DNA from 2 places in the Variimorphobacter sp. HTMS_6 genome. Region 1 is predicted to be linked to the other one. Evidence: a T-box and tRNA genes for the amino acid it is inferred to sense, from the RefSeq annotation. Region 1 holds a T-box; the other holds one or more tRNA genes.
The links. A T-box is a leader RNA that pairs with one kind of tRNA and senses whether it is charged. The one in region 1 lies ahead of serS (serine--tRNA ligase), so its partner is inferred to be a tRNA-Ser.
Positions count from the first base shown of each region.

Region 2: it encodes a tRNA-Ser, which carries the amino acid that the T-box ahead of serS (serine--tRNA ligase) is inferred to sense. The anticodon was not compared.

Region 1 is NZ_AP046094.1:2,047,588-2,058,841, reverse strand. Features, by position in the region: gene AC6IWN_RS09305 (MMPL family transporter) at 1-964, opposite strand, end outside; gene AC6IWN_RS09300 (TetR/AcrR family transcriptional regulator) at 1,266-1,844, shown strand; gene serS (serine--tRNA ligase) at 2,032-3,309, opposite strand; T-box leader at 3,414-3,615, opposite strand; gene AC6IWN_RS09290 (NADH-quinone oxidoreductase subunit 5 family protein) at 3,960-5,867, shown strand; gene AC6IWN_RS09285 (respiratory chain complex I subunit 1 family protein) at 5,869-6,735, shown strand; gene AC6IWN_RS09280 (NADH-quinone oxidoreductase subunit B family protein) at 6,811-7,248, shown strand; gene AC6IWN_RS09275 (NADH-quinone oxidoreductase subunit C) at 7,271-7,618, shown strand; gene AC6IWN_RS09270 (hydrogenase large subunit) at 7,618-8,697, shown strand; gene AC6IWN_RS09265 (4Fe-4S dicluster domain-containing protein) at 8,749-9,111, shown strand; gene AC6IWN_RS09260 (hydrogenase maturation nickel metallochaperone HypA/HybF) at 9,081-9,419, shown strand; gene hypB (hydrogenase nickel incorporation protein HypB) at 9,432-10,082, shown strand; gene hypF (carbamoyltransferase HypF) at 10,058-11,254, shown strand, end outside.
Region 2 is NZ_AP046094.1:1,265,848-1,277,101, reverse strand. Features, by position in the region: gene lepA (translation elongation factor 4) at 1-1,558, opposite strand, end outside; gene AC6IWN_RS05705 (stage II sporulation protein P) at 1,646-3,001, opposite strand; gene gpr (GPR endopeptidase) at 3,225-4,133, opposite strand; gene rpsT (30S ribosomal protein S20) at 4,379-4,642, shown strand; gene AC6IWN_RS05690 (aminotransferase-like domain-containing protein) at 4,724-6,130, opposite strand; gene AC6IWN_RS05685 (aminotransferase-like domain-containing protein) at 6,569-7,750, shown strand; gene AC6IWN_RS05680 (EFR1 family ferrodoxin) at 7,759-8,778, opposite strand; tRNA gene AC6IWN_RS05675 (tRNA-Ser) at 9,070-9,157, opposite strand; gene holA (DNA polymerase III subunit delta) at 9,221-10,210, opposite strand; gene lepB (signal peptidase I) at 10,300-11,007, opposite strand; gene rpoZ (DNA-directed RNA polymerase subunit omega) at 11,200-11,254, opposite strand, start outside.

The sequences.
Region 1 (11,254 bases):
ATGTAAGAATCTCAAGCAATAGCATGGTTGCACCGATAACAACAACAACCGCCGATTTATATACGGGAGATTCAGAGAATATTAAACTGAAGAAGGCGATTAATATGGTTAGTACACTGAATGCAATCGTTTTACCCGCTGTTTTGTAGGTTTTGATAATGGCATCATCCACGGATAAGCCGTTATAAAGTTCTTCTTTAAAACGATTAAATAGCAGGATGTTGTAATCTGTACCGATACCAAACAAAATCAATACAAGTAGCATTTGAGTAAGTGTAGTGACAGGGAAATTAAATTTATCAATTAACTGAGCCGCGATGCCCATTGATGTTAAATAGGAAAAGGCAACTGCAATTAGTGACACAAAAGGAATAATTACAGAGCGGAACATAATGATCAATATTAACAAAATAAAGATAACGGTTAAAACCGCACTTTTTTCAACACCCGAGGTGGAGGCCTTCAGATAATCATTGCTGATGAAATCTGCTCCGGTAAGATAGTGTTCTGCAGTGACATTCGTTAACTTACTATTAATTGCAGATTGAATATCATCCACTTCACGTTTCTGTTTGTCGAGCTTGAAGCTGACCATGAGAGTGGTACCGTCCTTAGAGATTAAAGATTCTTTTGCTTCGGGAATATTAAAGGGATCAATAATTTCATCCATGCTAAGATTGGATTTTTGATCCTTAATTGAATTGACTGCGGTTTCGATTTGCTTCATCTCATCATTTGTAATTTTATTTTTATTATAGAATACTAAGATGTTATTCGTACCTTTCGTCGTTTCCATTTTACTGAGTAGTGAGTCTGCCATCGCTGAAGGACTGTCGTTTCCGATTGGTGTTTGTCCTCGCTGTCTCAGTATTGCATTCACATCAGGTTGAAAGAACGTAAGCAAGAATGTTGCAATCAGCCAGAATGCTAAGATAAACCAGCGATATTTTAGAATGTGTTTCATGTATTAACTCCTTTCATTATCAAGCTGTAAACCAACTGATGTCCATTAATAAACAACAGAGTGTTGATTTATCATCAATTATGAAATATAATACACACAGAGACGGTTTACAACCATCAGTATTATTTTTTATGAGGAATTCTCCACATTTTAAAAAGAAATGTTGGTTATTAATAAAAAATTTATAATTAGATCCAGCTATGTTTATTGTGATTTCATAGGGTGGATAAAGGAGAGAATGAAGAGTGAAAGATAAATCTTTTACTCTGCGCATAAATCATGCGCATGAATGGAGGTAAAGATGAACAGTGAAAAAGTTGATCGGCGAATAAAGTATACAAAAATGCTGTTAAGAAACAGTTTAGTGGATTTGATGAGAGAGTATCCTATTTCAAAAATATCCGTAAAAATGCTGTGTGAGAAAGCTGATATTAATAGAAGCACCTTCTATGCCCATTATACGGATCAATTTGACTTGTTAAAAAAGTTGGAACGAGAGGTGATATCCGAATTTGAACGACAAATTGAAAGTCAATGCTTTCAAAGGCATAATAGGGAATCCGTTAATTGGCTGAATGAAATTCTTATGTACGTAGCGGAGAATGCAGAATTATGTAAAGTGCTGTTGGGTGATAACGGAGATCCTGACTTTCAGAGAGAAATCATGCGATTGGCGCAGCAGAAAACCATTACTGAACTGAAGAATTATAAAAATATTGATACAAGAACCTCGGAATATCTTCAAAGCTTCACAGTAACTGGGGCGTTAAATGTGGTACAGAAGTGGTTGCAGGATGGAATGATTGAATCGACCGAGCAGATGGCCGAATTTACTTCCCTACTATTATATAAGGGTATTTCTGCATTTCGCAACTCATAGTAGATAAAATAATATTATAATTCGTTAATAAACCGATTATGAAGTTTGTTGTGGCCAAGAATGGAGTAATATAATTAACAATAGTTTTAAGAACGGCTTATCATGGGATTGCGATCTCAAATGATAAGCCGTTTTTAAACTATATTGTATTTTTCTGTTGTTCAATCATGTTGCTTTTGGCACAGATTTATTTGATTACGGTCTGGCCGCCCATATATGGCTGAAGTGCAACCGGGATATTGATAGAACCATCTTCGTTGAGGTTGTTCTCAAGGAAAGCGATTAACATTCTTGGAGGAGCAACAACTGTGTTATTTAATGTGTGTGCGAAGTACTTACCGTCTTCACCAACTACACGAATCTTTAAGCGACGTGCCTGTGCATCTCCTAAGTTTGAGCAGCTACCTACCTCGAAGTATTTCTTTTGGCGAGGGGACCATGCTTCCACGTCGATGGATTTTACTTTCAGATCTGCAAGGTCACCGGAGCAACATTCAAGCGTTCTTACCGGTACGTCTAAAGTGCGGAATAAGTCTACTGTATTCTGCCACAATTTATCAAACCATGCCATACTGTCCTCTGGCTTACATACTACGATCATTTCCTGCTTTTCGAACTGATGGATACGATATACGCCTCTTTCCTCTAAGCCGTGTGCACCTTTTTCTTTACGGAAACAAGGAGAGTAGCTGGTTAAAGCCTGAGGTAAGGTGTCGGAAGGGAGTATCGTATCGATATATTTACCAATCATGGAGTGTTCGCTGGTACCGATGAGGAACAAATCTTCCCCCTCGATTTTGTACATCATAGCTTCCATCTCAGCAAAGCTCATAACTCCGGTAACAACCTCGCTACGAATCATATAAGGCGGAATACAATAGGTAAAACCGCGGTCTATCATGAAATCTCTTGAATAGGAGAGAACAGCCGAGTGGAGTCTTGCAATATTACCCATAAGGTAGTAGAAGCCGTTACCTGCTACTTTTCTTGCACTATCAAGATCAATACCGTTAAGTTTTTCCATAATTTCAGTATGGTATGGAATTTCAAAATCAGGAACGACCGGTTCACCATAGCGTTGTACTTCAACATTCTCGTTATCATCCTTACCAATCGGAACGCTAGGATCAATGATATTAGGGATGGTCATCATGATCTTTTTGATTTTATCCTGTAACTCATTTTCCTTTGTTTCTAATTCGGCTAAACGTTCGGAATCAGCTGTTACCTGTTTCTTTAAATCTTCTGCCTCATCTCTTTTGCCCTGTGCCATGAGTCCACCGATCTGCTTTGAGATCTTGTTTCTTTCAAATCTTAAATTATCTGCTTCCTGCTTTGCGTTTCTGCTTTCTGCATCGAGGGCGATTACTTCATCAACGAAAGGAAGCTTATTGTCCTGAAATTTATTACGAATATTTTGTTTTACGATTTCAGGGTTTTCTCTGACAAATTTTAAATCTAACATTGTTTCCTCCATTTTGCTGAACATTCAGCTTTTTATTTTGGGTCTAAAGGCTTTTTGACGCTCAAACCTATAAATTAAAAAAATCCTATCAACCCACATATATAACATGGGACGAAAGGATTCCGCGTTGCCACCCAAATTGCCGGGCTATTTACCCGACCACTCAACAGTACGATAAAGGGTACTGACCTTCCGACTCATCGCCGGCAGCTCAAAAAGTGGAAAGATCCCTTGTTACACCGGTTCACACCAACCACCGGCTCTCTGAAGCAATTCTGGAATCGTAGCTTTTATCATTGCTGAAATAGTTATACAAGTTTTCTTGTATTATTTTATCTTATTATATAACCAATTATTCGATTTATCAAGTATTTCCTTAGGTTATTTTGGTATTTTGCAAATTACAGATGCTATTTTAAAGGTACAGATAATTGGGCAATAATTGGTAGATATGCCGGGCAAGTTGGGTAAAATTGTGGAATTGTCTATAAAAAAACAATCATTGACAATATACATCATAGTGAGATAAAATTGACGTGAATTAATCAATAATTTTCACATAGTGGTTGTATATCATTTACATAGAGATGTCTTAATTGTATGATTAATTACGCAAAATAATAAAAATAATTGGGCAAGGTGACTAAATTATGAATGAAATCTCTGTATTGATTTTATTTCCATTGGTAGCAGCGTTGATTATTTTCCTGGTTCGTAATGACAAAGTTAGGAATATGTTGGTTAGAATCAGTGCTGTAGGAACTGCTGCATTAACCGTAACAGTTACATATCTACATTTTAATAATGGAATAACCTTTACCTATCCGCATGAAGAAACAATTGATCTTGTATTGGCAGTTGTTGAGGTATTGGTAGCAATATTTATTATCACAGTTGGTATCAAAAGCAAGAAATATCTTGTGTCAGCTTTTTCTTTCGTTCAAACCGTATTGATTTTATTCTTTGAATTTACTCAAAAAGAAGGAATTGAAGTTAAAACTGCAATTGTTCTGGACAAACTTGCCATTATTATGGTACTGATTGTCGGGCTGGTCGGTAGCCTTATTTGTCTATATGCAGTTGGTTATATGAAAGACTATCATAAGCATCATAAGGAATATAAAGAGAGAAAGAGTTTCTTTTTTGCAATTCTTTTCTTGTTTTTATCTGCAATGTTCGGATTAGTATTATGTAATAATCTGACCTGGCTGTATTTCTGCTGGGAGCTTACAACTCTATGTTCTTTCCTTTTAATCGGTTATACACAGACAACGGAAGCAAGAAACAATGCGTTTCGTGCTTTGGTTATAAATTTAGGAGGAGGTCTTGCTTTTGCGGTTGCAATTGTATGGATTGGAACTCAGTTTCATACATTGGAATTATCTGAATTAGTGAGTAAGAATCCTGAGACAATGGTGCTTATTCCGGCGTTCTTATTAGCATTCGCAGCTTTGACCAAATCAGCGCAGTTACCGTTCTCCTCTTGGTTACTTGGAGCGATGGTTGCACCGACTCCAACCTCTGCTTTACTCCACTCTGCTACGATGGTAAAAGCAGGCGTATATCTCTTGATTCGTTTAGCTCCTTTGATTGGAGGCACTTATGTGGGAAAATCAGTAACACTAGTAGGAGGAATCACTTTCCTGGCGTGTTCGCTGATGGCAATCTCTCAAAGTGATGCTAAAAAAATCTTGGCATATTCTACCTTGGCTAATCTGGGATTGATAGTAATATGTGCCAGTGTTGGTTCACAGGAATCAATATGGGCTGCAATTTTATTGATAATCTTTCATGCTGTATCGAAATCTCTATTATTTATTTCGGTTGGTTCAGCTGAAAATCAGATTGGAAGCAGGGATGTAGAGAATATGGATATTCTTATGGGAGTGTCCACAAGGTTGGCAATATTTATGTTAATTGGTATCGCAGGAATGTTCCTGGCACCATTTGGTATGTTGATATCAAAGTGGGTTGCTATGAAAGCATTTATTGATTCTAACGATATTTTGACGGTGGTAATTCTTGCATATGGTAGTGCAGCTACTTTATTCTATTGGACAAAATGGATGGGTAAGCTAGTGTCAAATGCAAATATGAAAGATCGTGTGAAACAAGCGTTTCATTTGGATGAAAGTATACCGATTTTTATTCTTGGAATAATGGTTGTGTTGTCATGCTTTGGATTTCCAATTATCTCTAAATATGTACTGATTCCATATCTGTCAGGCATATTCGGTAATGAAGCGTTGACTCCGATTGGGGATAGTAACGTTTTATTAATGTTAATCATGCTTAGTATGTTAATTATATTACCATTGAGCTTTATTCCTATTTATAAAAATGATAAGCGAAGAAAAGCACCGATCTATATGGCAGGCGAGAACACCGGTGATAATGAAACCTTCAACGGCTCAATCGGAACAACTCGTAAAGTAGAACTGAGAAATTGGTATATGGAGAGTTACTTTGGAACGAAGAGGTTAACCTTTTGGAGTAATATCTTATCGATTATAACATTGGTAATTGGAGTGATATTTCTGTTAGGGGGGATGATTTAATATGATAATTACAATATTATTGGTTTTAGGAATAATCATTTTCGCACCTTTGGTTGGTGGATTTTTAACCGGTGTTGACCGTGTTATATCGGCGAGATTACAGGGAAGGCAGGGACCACCGGTATTACAGCCGTTTTATGATGTGTTCAAACTAATCAGCAAGGAATCCATTGAAGTGAATTCAATGCACCGATTTTTTGTTTATGTTTCATTAATCTTTGCAGTATTTACAACAATAATCCTGCTAACCGGCGGAGATATTCTGCTTGCGATCTTTGCATTAACATTAGGGTCAGTATTTTTTGTATTAGGCGGATATGCCTCTAATTCACCCTACAGTACGATTGGATCGGAGAGAGAATTGCTTCAGATTATGGCGTATGAACCAATGGTTTTGTTGACCTGTATCGGTTTGTATTATGCAAATAGAAGCTTTTTTGTCAAAGAAATCATAGCTAATGATAAACCGGCAATTATCTATCTACCCGGAGTATTTATCGGTTTAATCTTTATCATTGCATTCAAATTAAGAAAATCTCCTTTTGATCTTAGTATGTCTCATCATGGGCATCAAGAGATTGTAAAAGGTATTACAACAGAATATTCCGGTAAGGATCTGGCAGTGATAGAAGTGACTCACTGGTATGAAACAATCATTGCTTTAACTTTGGTATACGTCTTTTTTGCTACTGCAACGCCGATTAGTCATGTGATAGCGGTTTTGGTTTGTGCAGTGATTTATTTTCTTGAAATACTGATTGATAATGCGGTGGCTAGGTTAAAATGGCAACAGGCACTTAACTCAGCATGGATTGTTACGGCGATAATGGGGACGGCTAATTTATTTATATTATCACTATTTCGCTAGTACTTATAGTTCAACTAAGCCAACCGGCAGAAGCGAAATAGCGCTTTTGCGAGTGCTAAATAGATGGAGGTTTCTATGAAAAGTATAAAAAAATCACCATGGATATTACATTACGACGGTTCTAGCTGTAATGGCTGTGACATTGAGGTTTTGGCATGTTTAACTCCTTTATATGATGTAGAACGTTTTGGTATCATCAATACGGGTAACCCAAAGCATGCGGATATCTTATTGATAACCGGAAGTGTGAATGAACAGAATATACCTGTGGTAAAGCAACTCTATGAGCAGATGGCGGAGCCAAAAGTGGTTGTAGCAGTCGGAATCTGTGCTACCTCAGGTGGCATATTCGCAGAATGTTATAATGTGGTTGGCGGAGTGGATAAGGTTTTACCGGTAGATGTATATGTGCCCGGTTGTGCCGCTCGTCCTGAAGCAATTATTGATGGTGTGGTTAGGGGACTTGCTGCGTTAGAAGCAAAGCAAATAAATCGTAAAAAGATTGCGAATTAATATATGAGTATGGAGGTTCGATATGAGTTACCAAACAATACAACCGGTTACTCCGAATGAATTATTGTCGGAAGTATCAAAATTAAAAGACTCTGGATATCGTCTGGTTGCAATAACCTGTACGAATAAAGATGATTTAGAACTCAGCTATTCCTTTGATAAGGATTATGATTTGATTAACCTTCGTATTAATACGGATAATCAGACAGAGATACCCAGTATTAGCGAACAATATCCATATTCATTTTTATATGAGAATGAAATTAATGAGCTGTTTGGAGCGAAGATAGTAAAGATAAATCTTGACTTCAACGACACGTTATATAAGATTTCGGTGAAAACACCGTTTCGGAAGAAGGAGGAGGAGTAATGGGTAATAGAACCGTAGTTCCTTTTGGACCACAGCATCCGGTTCTTCCTGAACCGATTCATCTCGATTTAGTACTTGAGGATGAAACAGTTGTAGAAGCAATCCCTAGAATTGGATATATACATAGAGGATTAGAAAAGCTGGTAGAAAAAAAGGATTATCAGCAATATACCTATGTAGCTGAGAGAATATGTGGAATCTGTTCCTTTATGCACGGCATGGGATACTGCATGGCGATTGAAGATATCATGGATGTAAAAGTTCCGGAACGTGCAGAGTATTTAAGAGTAATCTGGGCGGAGTTGTCAAGACTTCATAGCCATCTTTTATGGCTTGGTTTACTCGCAGATGCATTCGGCTTTGAGAGCTTATTCATGCAGTCCTGGAAAATGAGAGAGCAAGTGCTTGATATCTTCGAAGAGACGACCGGAGGAAGAGTCATCTTCTCTGTATGCGATATTGGAGGGGTAAGAAAGGATATTTCTGCAGAGACTTTATCAAAGATAGATAAGATATTATCCGGTATGAATAAAGAATTAAAGGAAGTTACGAATGTATTCTTAAATGATACCTCAGTAAAATTACGTACCAAAGGAGTTGGCGTATTAACGAAGCAACAGGCGTTTGAACTCGGGGCAGTAGGACCAATGGGTAGAGCTAGCGGTGTGGATTCGGATCTTAGATCGACCGGATATGCTGTGTATGGTAAGTTAAAATTCGAACCAATTATCGATGAAGCAGGAGATTCCTATGCCAGAACCAATGTCAGAATTAAGGAGATGTTTCAGGCTATTGATTTGATTCATCAGTGCATTGCTCAAATTCCAGAGGGTGACATTAAGGTGAAAGTAACGGGTAATCCAAATGGAGAACATTTTATGCGTGTAGAACAACCGCGCGGGGAGGTAGTGTATTATGCAAAAGCGAATGGAACGAAATATCTTGATCGTCTGAGAGTTCGAACTCCTACCTTTGCAAATGTTCCAGCATTGCTTGAAACGTTAAAAGGGTGTTCCCTTGCAGACGTTCCGATATTAGTACTGACAATTGACCCATGCATTAGTTGTACTGAAAGATAAATTGGGAAAGAAAAAGCGCTTCCTTTAATTAGGGGGAGCATGGAGGTAAGTATGTCGATATTAAGCATGTCAAAGACACTCTTTAAAAACTTGTTTCATGGGCCATACACCGTATTGTACCCGATGAAGCAAAAAGAAAAATTTGACCGCACAAGAGGAAAGGTTGATATTTCTATTGATGATTGCATATTCTGTGGTATATGTCAAAAACGTTGTCCGACCGGTGCAATCACTGTAGATAAAAGTAAATCCTCATGGAGCATAGAACGGCTTCAATGCATTCAATGTCAATATTGTAATGAAGTGTGTCCGAAAAAATGTCTCTCGATGGGGAATCAGTATACTGCACCGTCTGACGGTAGTGTAAAGGATGAATATATTAAATGCATGAATACCCAATTACCCAAAGAATAATTGAGATAGCTGATGAATACGCAAACAAATATGATGTAACCGAGGTGAAAGTCATCAATCTGGTGGTTGGTGATTATTCCGGTTATGTGGCAAGTTCAATTGAACTGTATTTTGATATTATCGCTGAGGGTAGTCTATGTGAAAAAGCAAAACTCAATATTGAGCGCGTGGTACCTAAGTTAAAATGTAATAACTGCGGGGAACTATTCATCAGAAAACCCTTTACCTTTGAGTGTCCTATCTGTAAGGGAGAGGGTATGCCAACTGACATCGGACAGGAGTTTTACATTAAGTCAATCGAAGTATAGAGGAGGTTTGCTATGTCAGAAAATAAAGAAATTGAAATCATGCAATCCGTTTATGATAAAAATGACGAGGTAGCTGCGCAGATTAATTCCTCGTTAACACAAAAAGGGATTTATGCAATTAATGTGATGGGAGCTCCGGGAGCAGGTAAGACAACATCCCTAATTAATATTATAAAACGTCTTCAAGGGGTAACCCCTTATGTAATTGAAGGAGATATCGAAGCGGACTTTGATACGAAGACATTGCAGTCACTTGGAGTGAAGGCAATTCAGATCAATACGGGTGGAGCTTGTCATCTGGATTCCCCTTTGATTGGTAATGCGGTAGATGAGCTAAAACTTACCGATGGCGTTCTCTTTATTGAGAATATTGGAAATCTTGTATGTCCGGCAGAATTTATGATTGGTGAACATGCAAAAATGTTGATTTCTACTGTAACAGAAGGTAGTGATAAGCCCTACAAATACCCGTTAGCATTTGAAAAGGCGGATGTGATTTTAATCAATAAATGTGACTTAATACCTTATATAGACTTTGACGAAGACTTTTTTATGAAAGGTGTAAGGGCGTTAAATAAGACTGCACCCGTAATAAAAGTTTCCGGAAAAACAGGAGAGGGCTTCGAACAGATTGTATCATGGATAATGGAAAAAATAAAATAATTACAAAAAAAATAAAAGTGTATGGAATTGTACAAGGGGTTGGATTTCGGCCCCTTGTTTATCATATTGCGAAAAAGTGGAATGTGAAAGGACATGTTCGCAATGTAGGCGGTTATGTTGATATTATGGTTCAGTCAAAAGAAGAGAATCTGAATGGATTTATAAAAGAGCTGAAGAACCTGCAAAGCATAGGCGTTGAGATTGTGAAAATTGAGATAGAAGAGATTGAAATAGAAGAGATTGAAATAGAAGAGATTGGTATTGAAAAGGTTGGAATTGATGAGATTAAGGTAAAACTGGAGAAGCAGACAGAGGAATTTGTTATTATAATAAGCGGGACCAGTGACGAAGTAGCAATTCTACCACCGGACCTACCGGTTTGCAGGGTCTGTATGGAGGAGCTTAATGATCCATCGAATCGTCGTTATGGGAACCCGTTTATAAGTTGTATGTCCTGTGGGCCAAGATATACGATTATGGAACGGGTGCCTTATGATAGGGACACAACTACAATGGTGGACTTTAGGATGTGTCCATCTTGTGAGAGTGAATACATCTCCCCTGATACAAGACGATTTCATGCACAGACAATATCCTGTAATGATTGTGGACCATATCTGATTTACCAAGAAGTCAACCAAGAATCAATAAATAATTCCACGTGTATTCAAAAAACAATTAAAATTAATTCATCTGAACAGAGCAAGAATGATATGTATTCCTTAGGTGATGTTCGATGGAAATATGATATGCAGGATAAAGAATGGATCGGGCATCAATATGACAATGAAGAAGCTCTATCTAGAGCGATTTCTATTATAAAAGATGGCGGGATCGTTGCGGTAAAGGGAATTGGAGGTTATCACTTTGTATGCTCGCCGTATAACGAACTAACAGTGAAGAATCTTCGAAAGCTAAAGGGAAGGGAAGAGAAGCCCTTCGCGGTGATGTTTCCGGACATCTCCGGGCTGGAGGATTTCTGTATTGTATCTGAGGAAGAAAAAGCATTATTACGAACCAATGCCCGCCCAATTGTTCTGCTATATATGCACGAAGATACGATGGCTCCGTCTACAAATAAGGGAAGTATCTACTGCGGTGCTTTTTTACCGTATACACCACTGCAGATACTATTAACACGGGAATGTGGAGCGTTAATTATGACAAGTGCA
Region 2 (11,254 bases), 780 kb from region 1:
TCTCACACATTTTTCTTCCGCGTTCATAAGCACTTTCCGCATGAACGATAAAGGTTAATGCATCCACTTCCTCTTTGTTGATTAAGATATCCAGCTTCACTAGTTCTGACTGTACATAATCTTTTAATTCATAATCAAAGGAAGCATATCCTTTCGATCTGGATTTTAGAGCATCAAAGAAATCATAAATAATTTCATTCAGTGGCAATTCGTATTTTAAAAGCGCTCTGGTCTGTTCAATATATTCCATGCCAAGATAAATTCCTCTTCGTTCCTGGCATAAGCTCATGATGGAACCTACAAACTCTGTCGTTACCATGATCTCAGCGGATACCATCGGCTCTTCTAAGAAGGCAATCTCAGAAGGATCCGGTAGATTGGTAGGGTTGGTAATTTCAATCACTTCACCATCTGATTTATGAACCTTATAGATAACACTTGGCGCGGTTGTTACAAGATCGAGATTATATTCACGTTCCAGTCTTTCCTGAATGATTTCCAGATGCAATAATCCAAGGAAACCACATCGGTAACCAAAACCTAACGCAATCGAAGTCTCCGGTTCAAATTGTAATGCTGCATCATTTAACTGAAGCTTCTCTAATGCATCACGTAAATCGCCGTATTTTGAACCGTCAGCCGGGTACATACCGCAGTAAACCATCGGATGTACTTTTTTATAACCGGGAAGGGGTTCAGCACAAGGACGCTTATGATCAGTTAAGGTATCTCCCACACGGGTATCCTTTACATTCTTCAAGCTGGCTGTTACATAACCAACCATTCCGGCGGATAATTCTTCGGTCGGAATGAATTGTCCCGGTCCAAATATTCCAAGCTCAACTACTTCCGCGGTTGCACCAGTTGCCATCATGCGAATCTCGGTTCCCTTTCGAATAGTTCCCTCTTTCACACGACAGAATACGATAACACCCTTATAGGAATCATAGATTGAATCGAAGATCAGAGCCTGAAGAGGGGCATTACGATCTCCGTTGGGTGCAGGAATCTTTGCTACAATCTGCTCCAATACCTGTTCCACATTTAGACCCGTTTTTGCAGAAACCAATGGTGCATCTTGCGCTTCTAAGCCGATTACATCTTCTATCTCAGCAATAACACGTTGTGGGTCTGCACTTGGCAAATCAACTTTATTAATCACCGGCATAATATCAAGATTATGATCCAGTGCCAGATATACATTTGCCAAGGTCTGCGCTTCGATGCCCTGAGCTGCATCTACAACAAGAATCGCTCCTTCACAGGCAGCCAGGCTTCGGGATACCTCATAGTTAAAGTCCACATGCCCGGGGGTATCAATTAAGTTAAAGATGTACTCTTCCCCATCATTAGCCTTGTAGACGGTACGAATCGTCTGTGCTTTGATGGTGATACCTCTTTCTCTCTCCAAATCCATATTGTCTAGCACCTGTGCCTGCATCTCTCGACTGGTGAGCAATCCGGTCATCTCAATAATACGGTCAGCAAGTGTTGATTTACCGTGATCTATATGAGCAATAATACAAAAATTTCTGATTTTACTTTGGTCTAAGGCCATGTCAATCCTCCTGCGTATATAACAATGCATTTTATCTGTATGATTATAACACAACGATAACTCAGTGGCAAGACAATGCGGTAGCATTTACTTACCTTGAAGTATGGTATCCAAAACCTTCGCTAAGGGTTCCATTGCATTCTTTGCGGATTGCAAAGAATTATTTTGTGTTCCAAGTTCGACAAGCAGAGTCTTCGGACGTATCTGCATATTATAACGATAATTCTTTAAATAATTTTTTACAAATAACCCAGGAAACAATTCTCTTGCTTTTAGCTGCGTCTGAAGGCTAAAGGCGAGATTACTCTGAAGATAGGGATTCGGTAATCTTTTGATCGGTCCGTCTTTATCCCTGCTCAATCCATTAAAGAGCATTACTTGAGCGGTCTTCTTCCCATTAATTGTAACATTTCGAGCTGCGCCGGAGTCCCTATGTAAATCAATTACTACCTCAATTGATGGATACTGTTTTGTTATGTTTTCCAACCCATCTTCTGCTTGGTTGTACGCCCTGCTTCGATCCAGCACACCGTTTACAATATCATAACCAGTTTTATCATGAATCACATTGTAATGATAAGTATTTTCCAGAATATCCGTTAATACATCTCCTACTCCCACAACCGTATCATCCATTTTACCGGTTCTACTGTCGGCATATGTTTCATGAGCATGGGTATGATAGATAAGAATCTGAGGTTTATCATTCTTTTGTTTCATCTTAAGATCTTTGCTAATTAATTTCTCTCCATTAAATAAGTTTTTGGTAACTCTAGTTGAAGAATCTACAACATAAAAATTATTGACTAAAAAGTTAAAATCCTTCAGCTGTGCTAACGTATATTTTGATGCTCCGCTCATATTCACTGTTTCAACAGCTTTACTATCATTATCGTCCTCTGTTTCCAGATTATCGACATTTCCCGGAGTATATCCGATCAACTGCTCTGTATTATCTGATTTACTGCTTAAGGAATCGTTATAGACCAATCCATTCGTAAGTAAATATTCCTTTGTAACTCCGCCACTTATCTTATAATATCCTTTCTCATCACTAACTGCATTCGTGCTCATAACCGGAATTGTATCATTGCTCTTTGCATTGCTATCCGGAAATGCCTTATTATCCTTTGCATTCGCAGTGAGTGAACTATCATCGAGAGAGAATTTTTGTATCGATATATGCTTTGCCATCAAATCAAACGGTCCGGAAGTGCCATGATATCCTTTTGAAGTATAGCTCACCAGGGCAGAACCTTCTTCCATCACCTTACTACAGATTTTTGATACAAACGCATTCTTAATCGTGCCCTCAGCTTGGCCAACATTTACCGAAAACGATAAAGACGCATATCGGTATATTATATAGATGGATACCAGTATAATACCCGTCCATATGATTGGGTAAAGCTTGATTTTTTTCTTAGTTGGGATACTTTTCATGATCTCCTCCTATCAAAATGAATCGGCATAATCATGTAGCCTGATTCATTATATTCGGACAGCTTGTTTTTATTACCCCCTCCCACCGAAAGGACAATTGGTAAACTTATGTTAACTACCGAATTATAAGGGAAAATCAGGCTAATTAATTTTTATTTTTTTTTGGATACAATACAAGTTATTTTTGATAGCAATCCCTTCCAACGTACAATAAATCTACAAATTATCCCGCCTGTGCGAAGCAGGAATTCAATGCTTCCGATACAGTAAAACTAAGCCTCTTTATGGATTCATCGATATTCTTCGGAGTAACAAACATGTTATCCACCTGTTGTTCCATCACCTCAGAGATAAATTTATCCACATCCTCTTCGCTAAAACCGCTTTTTTGCATATACGTTGTTAAGGAATCCGCAACGATTGTGGTAGCTGCGACCACGGTGGGAACACCAAGTGCTACCGTCTTAACCCCTAGGCTCTCTTCATTCAGCGCCTTGCGGTTATTACCCACTCCCGATCCTGGGCTAATTCCGGTATCGGTTAATTGTATAGTAGTATTAACGCGGCTAACGCTTCTGGAAGCCAACGCATCAATAACAATGATCAGTTTAGGATTTGTCTCCTTAATTACGCCCTTGATAATCTCTACCGTCTCCATTCCGGTTTGCGCCATAACACCAGGCGCAATCGCGCTGACGCTACCTAGCTTATGCTTATCCTTAAATTCCTTACCATATTCTCTGATTAAATGTCTTGTGATAAATAGATTGTCTACGACCTGAGGTCCTAATGCATCCGGTGTTACCTCTCGATTGCCTAGCCCTACCACCAATATTTCTTCTCTTTTTAGATCACCGGCTAGATTTTTAAGTTGCTTAATTACTTCCTGCGAAACTGGTTTATTGTAATCCTCATCACCCTGATACATATCGGGAGCCTCGATCGTAATATAGGTTCCGATTGGCCTCTGCATTGCATTGGCTCCCTTTTCATCCTTAATCTCAACAGTCGATACCCGGATATTATTCTTTTCATCAAAATTCTCGGTTAGTATAACACCCTTGATTTCAACATCATCTTCAGGAAAGCTTTCCCTTACCTCTAAAGCCAAGTCAGTTCTGATTTTACTCAAGCGATTATCCTCCAAAATATTTTATTCTATTTTTGTATTATTTTCTGCAAAGTTTATTAAATTATGTATTGACAGAACAATTACTATCGACTACTATATAAGAGTATGTTTCCATTAGAACGTCCGTGTCTCCGGATTTAATGAAACAAGTTATGAATAACCGTATATGAGTAAACATCTCACTCTCAATTTGATGTCCTTAGTAATCCGGTTAAATATTAATAATATTTTTGGAGGTATACGAAATGGCTAATATTAAATCTGCTAAAAAGAGAATTTTAGTTAACGCTACTAAGGCTGCAAGAAATAAGGCTATCAAGTCTAAGGTTAAGACAATGATTAAGAAGGTAGATGCTGCTGTCGTTGCAGGTGATAAGGATGTTGCTAAGACAAGCTTAGTTGAAGCTATCACTGAAATCGATAAGGCTTGTTCTAAGGGTGTATTCCACAAGAATACAGTTGCTAGAAAAGTATCTCGCTTAACAAAGGCTGTAAATAAAATCGCTTAATTTTTGCAAAGTGTAATTATTACCCGGAAATGTTTAACCCACATTTCCGGGTTTTTTACGTGCTTGAAAGAGATTACTATTCTATAACAACTGATCTGTCTCTATCTCACTTTCGAGGATTCGCTTTAATATCTTTACGCCTCGTTCGAGTTCTTCTATGGAACGGGTAGCGGTGACGGAAATTCTTATCCATCCACGGGGACGCGTATTGCCGACCAGGAAGCGTTCATCAGAAAACACCTGTACTCCCTCGTTTTTTGCACATATCTCAAAGCTCTTGCCGGTAAATGTATTCGGCAGCTGAAGCCAACGAAACGGGCAACTATTCTGACCTTCAACAATATAAGCTTTTAATTCACGATTCATTATCTCGTTTCGGATAACTGTATCCGATCTTCGTTCCCACGCAATCCTTTCCGCTCTTTCGGAAAATATCAGTCTTGAGGATAATTCCAGCAGAAACGGAGAAACCGTGATATTCAGATTATATAACGCAGTGGACAGCTCCCTTTTTAAGTGCTTGGGTGCTGCAATATATGCCAGCCTTAAGCCTGGTGATATTACCTTTGATAGACTCAATAGATAAATACTGTTCTCCGGTGCAAAGGAGGATACTGGTGGTAGAGGCTTTTCTACCAACAAGCTATTTATCGCATCCTCAATTACAATTAATTGATACTGCTCTGCAACCTTACCAATCATCTTTCTCGTATTTAAGCTCATTACATGCGTAGTGGGATTGTGAAAATCGGGGATTATATAGATCCCTTTAATCTTATCGTTCTTACACGCACTGATTAAGCCCTCCTCCGTTATCTCATTCCCATGTGACTCAATTGGAACTAATTGAATCCCTAACATTTTCGCTGCTGTTTTAATCCCAGGGTAGGTTAAGGGATCCGTACCTATTCGATCTCCCGCCTTGAATAAGGAGGACAGAATAGCGGTTATAGCATTCTGCCCTCCACTTGAGAATAAAATATCTTCCGCAGACACATCCCTGTTGGCTGCTTTCATCCATCTAACCGCAGCTTCTTTCTGGCTCGGGGTATAATCTGTGCTTCCGTATTGAAACAGCTTCTCCACTTCAGGCTCCGTTAATAACTTCAGCATATATTCAATCATCAATTGATTTGGCTGGATACTGGGAAGTATCGCTCCCATCTCAATTATCTGCATGGAATCAGAATTAATCTTGATGATATGGTTACTTCCTGCATCACTTGCAACATATGTTCCATTCCCTACCGAAGCACAGATTAAACCACTCTGTTCACATAGTTTGAACGCTCTGGATACCGTGCTGAGATTGATATCAAGATAATCCGCAAGTTCACGCTGCGGAGGAAGCTTCGTACCGGGAAGCAATCTCCCATTTGTGATATCTTCTTCAAGCAAGTTTGCAAGCGCCTTATAAATGGGTGCCTCCGTTTTCACCAAATTCGGTTTCCAGCTCATCGGGTAATTTTCAAAGGAATTCACCGGCATGTCTTCTCCTCCTGTTCACACAATAATTCATATTTAACAAATATAAATAGCCACAATATAGCATATAAATACCATACATACTCCATACAAATACAAAGATAATATACACATAACAACTCAATTATATGTAATAATATTTACTCAGCAAACCATGCTATAGTCACGCTTATATCCATACATTTTACAATTTTTCCGAATTAAAATTATAAACAAATCCAATATCTTACTAATATTGTTTTGCATACAATTATATTATTGTTCGGTACAATAATCAATGCTATAATTCTCAAAAGTAAAATTATTTACAAATTTAAAAATTTAAATTTAAAAATTTCATAAATAACAGTAATTAAATATGGCATTTTATCCGACAAGGCGTTGTCTAGGGTTTTTAGCATTGTATTTATAATAGGAATGAAAAGAAAGAAGGACAAGAATATGCAGTATTTATACTCCGATCGAATTATGAAAACAAAACCCTCATTTACCAGAGAAATCTTAAAAGTTAGCGGTAATAAGGACATTATTTCATTTGCAGGGGGACTTCCCAACCCCATATCCTTTCCGTTAGAGGAGTTATCAAAATCCTCTGAACGAATCATTCGTGATAGCGGGGAAGCTGTATTTCAATATTCAACTACAGAAGGGTATTTTCCGCTCAGACAATATATAGCGGCTCGTTATAAGAAGCGATTTGGATTAGATTTTTCACCGGAGGATATTATGATCACCACCGGTTCTCAGCAAGGACTGGATCTGTTAGGTAAAGTATTTATTAATAAAGGGGATAAAATATTAATTGAGGAACCCGGATATCTTGGTGCGATCCAAGCCTTCTCATTATTCGAGCCGGAATTTATACCGTTGACCTTGGAAGAGGACGGCGTAAATCTGAATGAGTTGGAGGAAGCACTGAAAAAAAATAAGGTTAAGATCTTTTATAGTGTGCCAAATTATCAGAATCCGACCGGCCTCTCCTATTCGAAGGAAAAGCGTGAGGCGGTATATAAGATACTACAAAGATACAATGTTGTGCTCGTTGAGGATGACCCCTATAGTGAACTTTGTTTTGATGGTAAAACACTTCCATATATCGGAGCGAACAAATTAGAAAACAGCGTACTTTTTGGCTCCTTTTCAAAAACAATTACTCCTGGCATGAGATTGGGTTTTCTTTGTACAAAGAACAAGGAAATTATGCAGCATGTTATAACTGCAAAGCAGGGCTCCGATTTGCACACGAATATCTTTGGCCAGTATTTAATCTATGACTACCTGAAACATAATGATTATGAGGAGCATATCACCAAAATCAAGTCCCTATATCAGTCACAATGTAATACGATGCTTCACTCAATGAAGGAGTTTTTTCCGGGCTATGTATCCTATACTACTCCGGTCGGTGGTATGTTTATATGGGCAACCCTACATAACGGATTACCCACCATTGATTTAATTAAGGAAGCTACCGACGCAAAGGTACTATTTGTCCCGGGAGACCCTTTTTATACTTACAGGGAGCGTGTTAATACAATGCGTCTTAATTATACAAATTCAGATACCAACACAATAAATGAGGGAATTAAACGCTTGGCTACAATTCTAAAGCAACACGAGTAAGAATTGGTCTATTCGCTAAATTTTTTCGCCTGATATCTTCCATAGAATCTGGTATGTCCAAAGCCGAATATCTTACGGAAGACAGTAAATCTCGATAAGAATATAATTAATTGGTCAAGTAGTAACCAGAATAACAAGACCGATAATATTACGTAAACTGCTCCGATTGTATGTACTATGAATGGATTTAAGTCTGCACTAAATTTATCTCTCACATTCGGGTATAGCAGGTAGAAAGGATTTAAGAACATAGCTCCAAACGATAGCACAATGCGTGCAGTTGAGGTTTGGATAGCATGCTTCGGGCAGGAATTAATACATCTTAAACACCCTTCACAGTTTAATTTCCAACGAATACTCCTTCCATCCGATCGAATCGCTTGAACCGGACATTCACGAACGCATTGTTTACACTGATTACAGGAGGCATCCGCTCCAAACAACTTACCAAAGCCTCTTCGTCCGAGCAAGGAATATAACACTCCAAAGGGTATGCTCCACAGAAAGTTGATTGGAAATATCCTACGATGATAGCTCTGATGCTCCGCTATTCGGTTTGCTATTATAGAGAGCGGCTTCAGCCCTTCTGTAAGTATTATTTTATTAGCTGTTTCATTTCTAGGTGGTGCCACAATTGTTACGTTATATGGAAGATCAAGCGTTTCACTAATTACAACATCATAATGCTTTGCCTTCAAGTATATCCTGGCTTGATGTAGCGCCCATCCCTGATAACCATCCCGAAAGCGTATAGAGATCTTTCCATTCGTAGATATTACCACCGTTTTAGCCATATTACCCGTCTCTAGGTTACGAATGTATTTACGTACAATATGCGGAACGGAGGTTGCAAACACAGGAAAGAAAAACAAATGAAGAGAATAGTCCTTTATATCGCTGCGCTTCCCCTTCTCGATTGGATGAAATGTGAATTCATAATCACTTAAACACTTCTCTCTGATAAGCTGCGTCGCAGCCATTAGTGAGTTACCGGTTCCACTAAAATAATGTATCAAAGCTTTTTTCATAACAATCTCCCCATTCACTTTAATAATTCCATTATAAGCCATCTACCAATTTCAGTAAATACCTTCTTCGCTATAATAAAACCCTCACAATTAAGCTCGTTATCCGTTGCATTTTTAAATTGAATTATGTAATATTTTGTCTTGTTGACGTAGACTCCTGTGGGCGAGTAATTGATTCTTTTGTCAATTCTTTATCCGAAAGACTTTAATAATAGTGATACACCAACCAAGGTATTTCCGTAAAAAAGGCTCAAAACCGCATATTCTCTACGATTTTAAGCCTTATGATAACGGAAACGGTGGGATTCGAACCCACGAGCCCCGTTAGGGACTACCTGATTTCGAGTCAGGGCCGTTATGACCTCTTCGATACGTTTCCATATATAATAACCAAATTCTCTGAACAGATTATTCTCAGTTCAAATCACTCAGGTATTTACTTTTATTTTGTAACTTCGCTCTTACTAAAGGTTAATATAAATAGTTCAACACCGATTTTCTCGATCATTCTTCCGGTTTTAATTTGCTCTTCCACTTCTGTTCCAAACTCCAACGCTTCCTTTAATCTTTTTGAAGTAAAATTCCTGGATTGAGCAACATACTTATTTACCGAGAAAGGTGGTATCCCAACTTTTTCACTGATAGAAGCCGAATTATGACCAAGCGACTGCAGATTCTTTACTTGAAGCATGATATTGAAATGTCTAATAATTAAAAACAAGATAGACATTGGCTTCTCTCGTACTGATAATAAATCATAGTATAAATCAAGAGCTTTCGCAGACTGTTGACTTCCGATTGCATCAATCATCTGAAATATCTTGCCGTTAATCTGAGTTGTAACAACCGCATCAATATCCTGCAGTGTAATCACATCACGATCTATGGCATAGCTATTTATCTTCTCAACCTCATTACAGATATTTATCATATCCGTTCCGGTCTTATCTAAAAGATTATTAATCGTAGCCTCGGTAATTTTTTTACTGTTCTGTTCAAATAATGATGCTACAAACAATTTTAAATTTCTCTCATCTAATCCATTCATTTCAGATACAGTTCCACGATCACGTATCATTTTAAAGAGTTTATTTCTCTTATCAATTTCACTCTCAACGAATATTGTAATCGTACTGTCAGGTGCTTTATCAAGTATTTCACTCATATCACTCTGGCTTTTGAATAGTCCGCTGTTTTCAATTATAATTAAGCGAAACTCACTAAAGAACGGTAATGTGTTTGCCACCTCTGCCACTTTTAACGGATCTACATTCTTTCCTTCATAATAAGAAAAGTTCATCTCATTGTCATCGGTTAGAATCGCATCTTTTAATTTGTCTCGATATAGCTTTTTTAAATATTCTTCTGAACCATACAAAAGATAGAATTGTTTAAAGCTTTTTGTTTTTATATGCTCTCTGATTACCTTCATAACCTATACTCCTGACTACAGAACAGAACATAAACTATTCTACCTAATTCATATACAAATTGCAAGCACAAATCGTTCTGTTTTTTGTATTAATTGATCGTCCCGAATCGGCTAAACGGTAGGATGCGAAACATTGCACGACCGCCGATATTTTCTCGTTTTACATTACCGACCTGTTTAAATCTACTATCCCTACTAATCGCCCGATTGTCACCAAGTACAAAGTACTCATCCTTTGCCAATTTAATCGGATTCGCGGCTCTTCCTGCCTCCGTAATTGGATCCTTGCCGTAATGTTCCTTTAATACTTTACCATTTATATATATATCACTACCGATTATCTGAACAGTTTCTCCAGGAAGGCCAATTATTCGCTTCACATAATAGTCTGATTGCTCTCTTCCGTAAGGATAAAATACAATTATATCAAATCGCTTTAAAGCATCAAATCGATAGGAGAGCTTTTCAACATAGAGTTGATCACCATTATGTAATGTATTTAACATGGAATCCCCATCGACATAGGTTCTCTGTATCACATAATTCGGGATAATATACACAACCACAAAGATCAGAATAAGGTAGAAAATCAAATCAATAAACAGACCCTTTTTACTTGGTTTCTTTTGTTTTTCCTTTGCTGTTTCATCCACTATTTCATATGGCTCTTCAAAATCTTGATAGGTAGTTTCCTCATCTATAAGCCCATTTATATCAGAGTTTATAGAATTATTTCCTCTTGAGAAGGCTTTCACTTTTTCCAAATCTGTCTTTTCTTCTTCCGGATCATTTGACACCAAGCCATTCCCTCCATTTCCTTAAACATATCCCTTTAATCTATGCAAAGTATGGCAATAGAGCGTTATTCAATCATCACTTATCACTGTATAGCCATAGCTTCGCGTAAATACAAAGCACTTTCATATCAGATTGTATGAAAGTGCTGTCATAATTTTCACTCTTGCTTATACAATTATCGATACAATAAATTAAGCTTCAGTTGTTCCATTCGTATCGTTTTGTTGTTCTTGCTCTTCTGGAGTT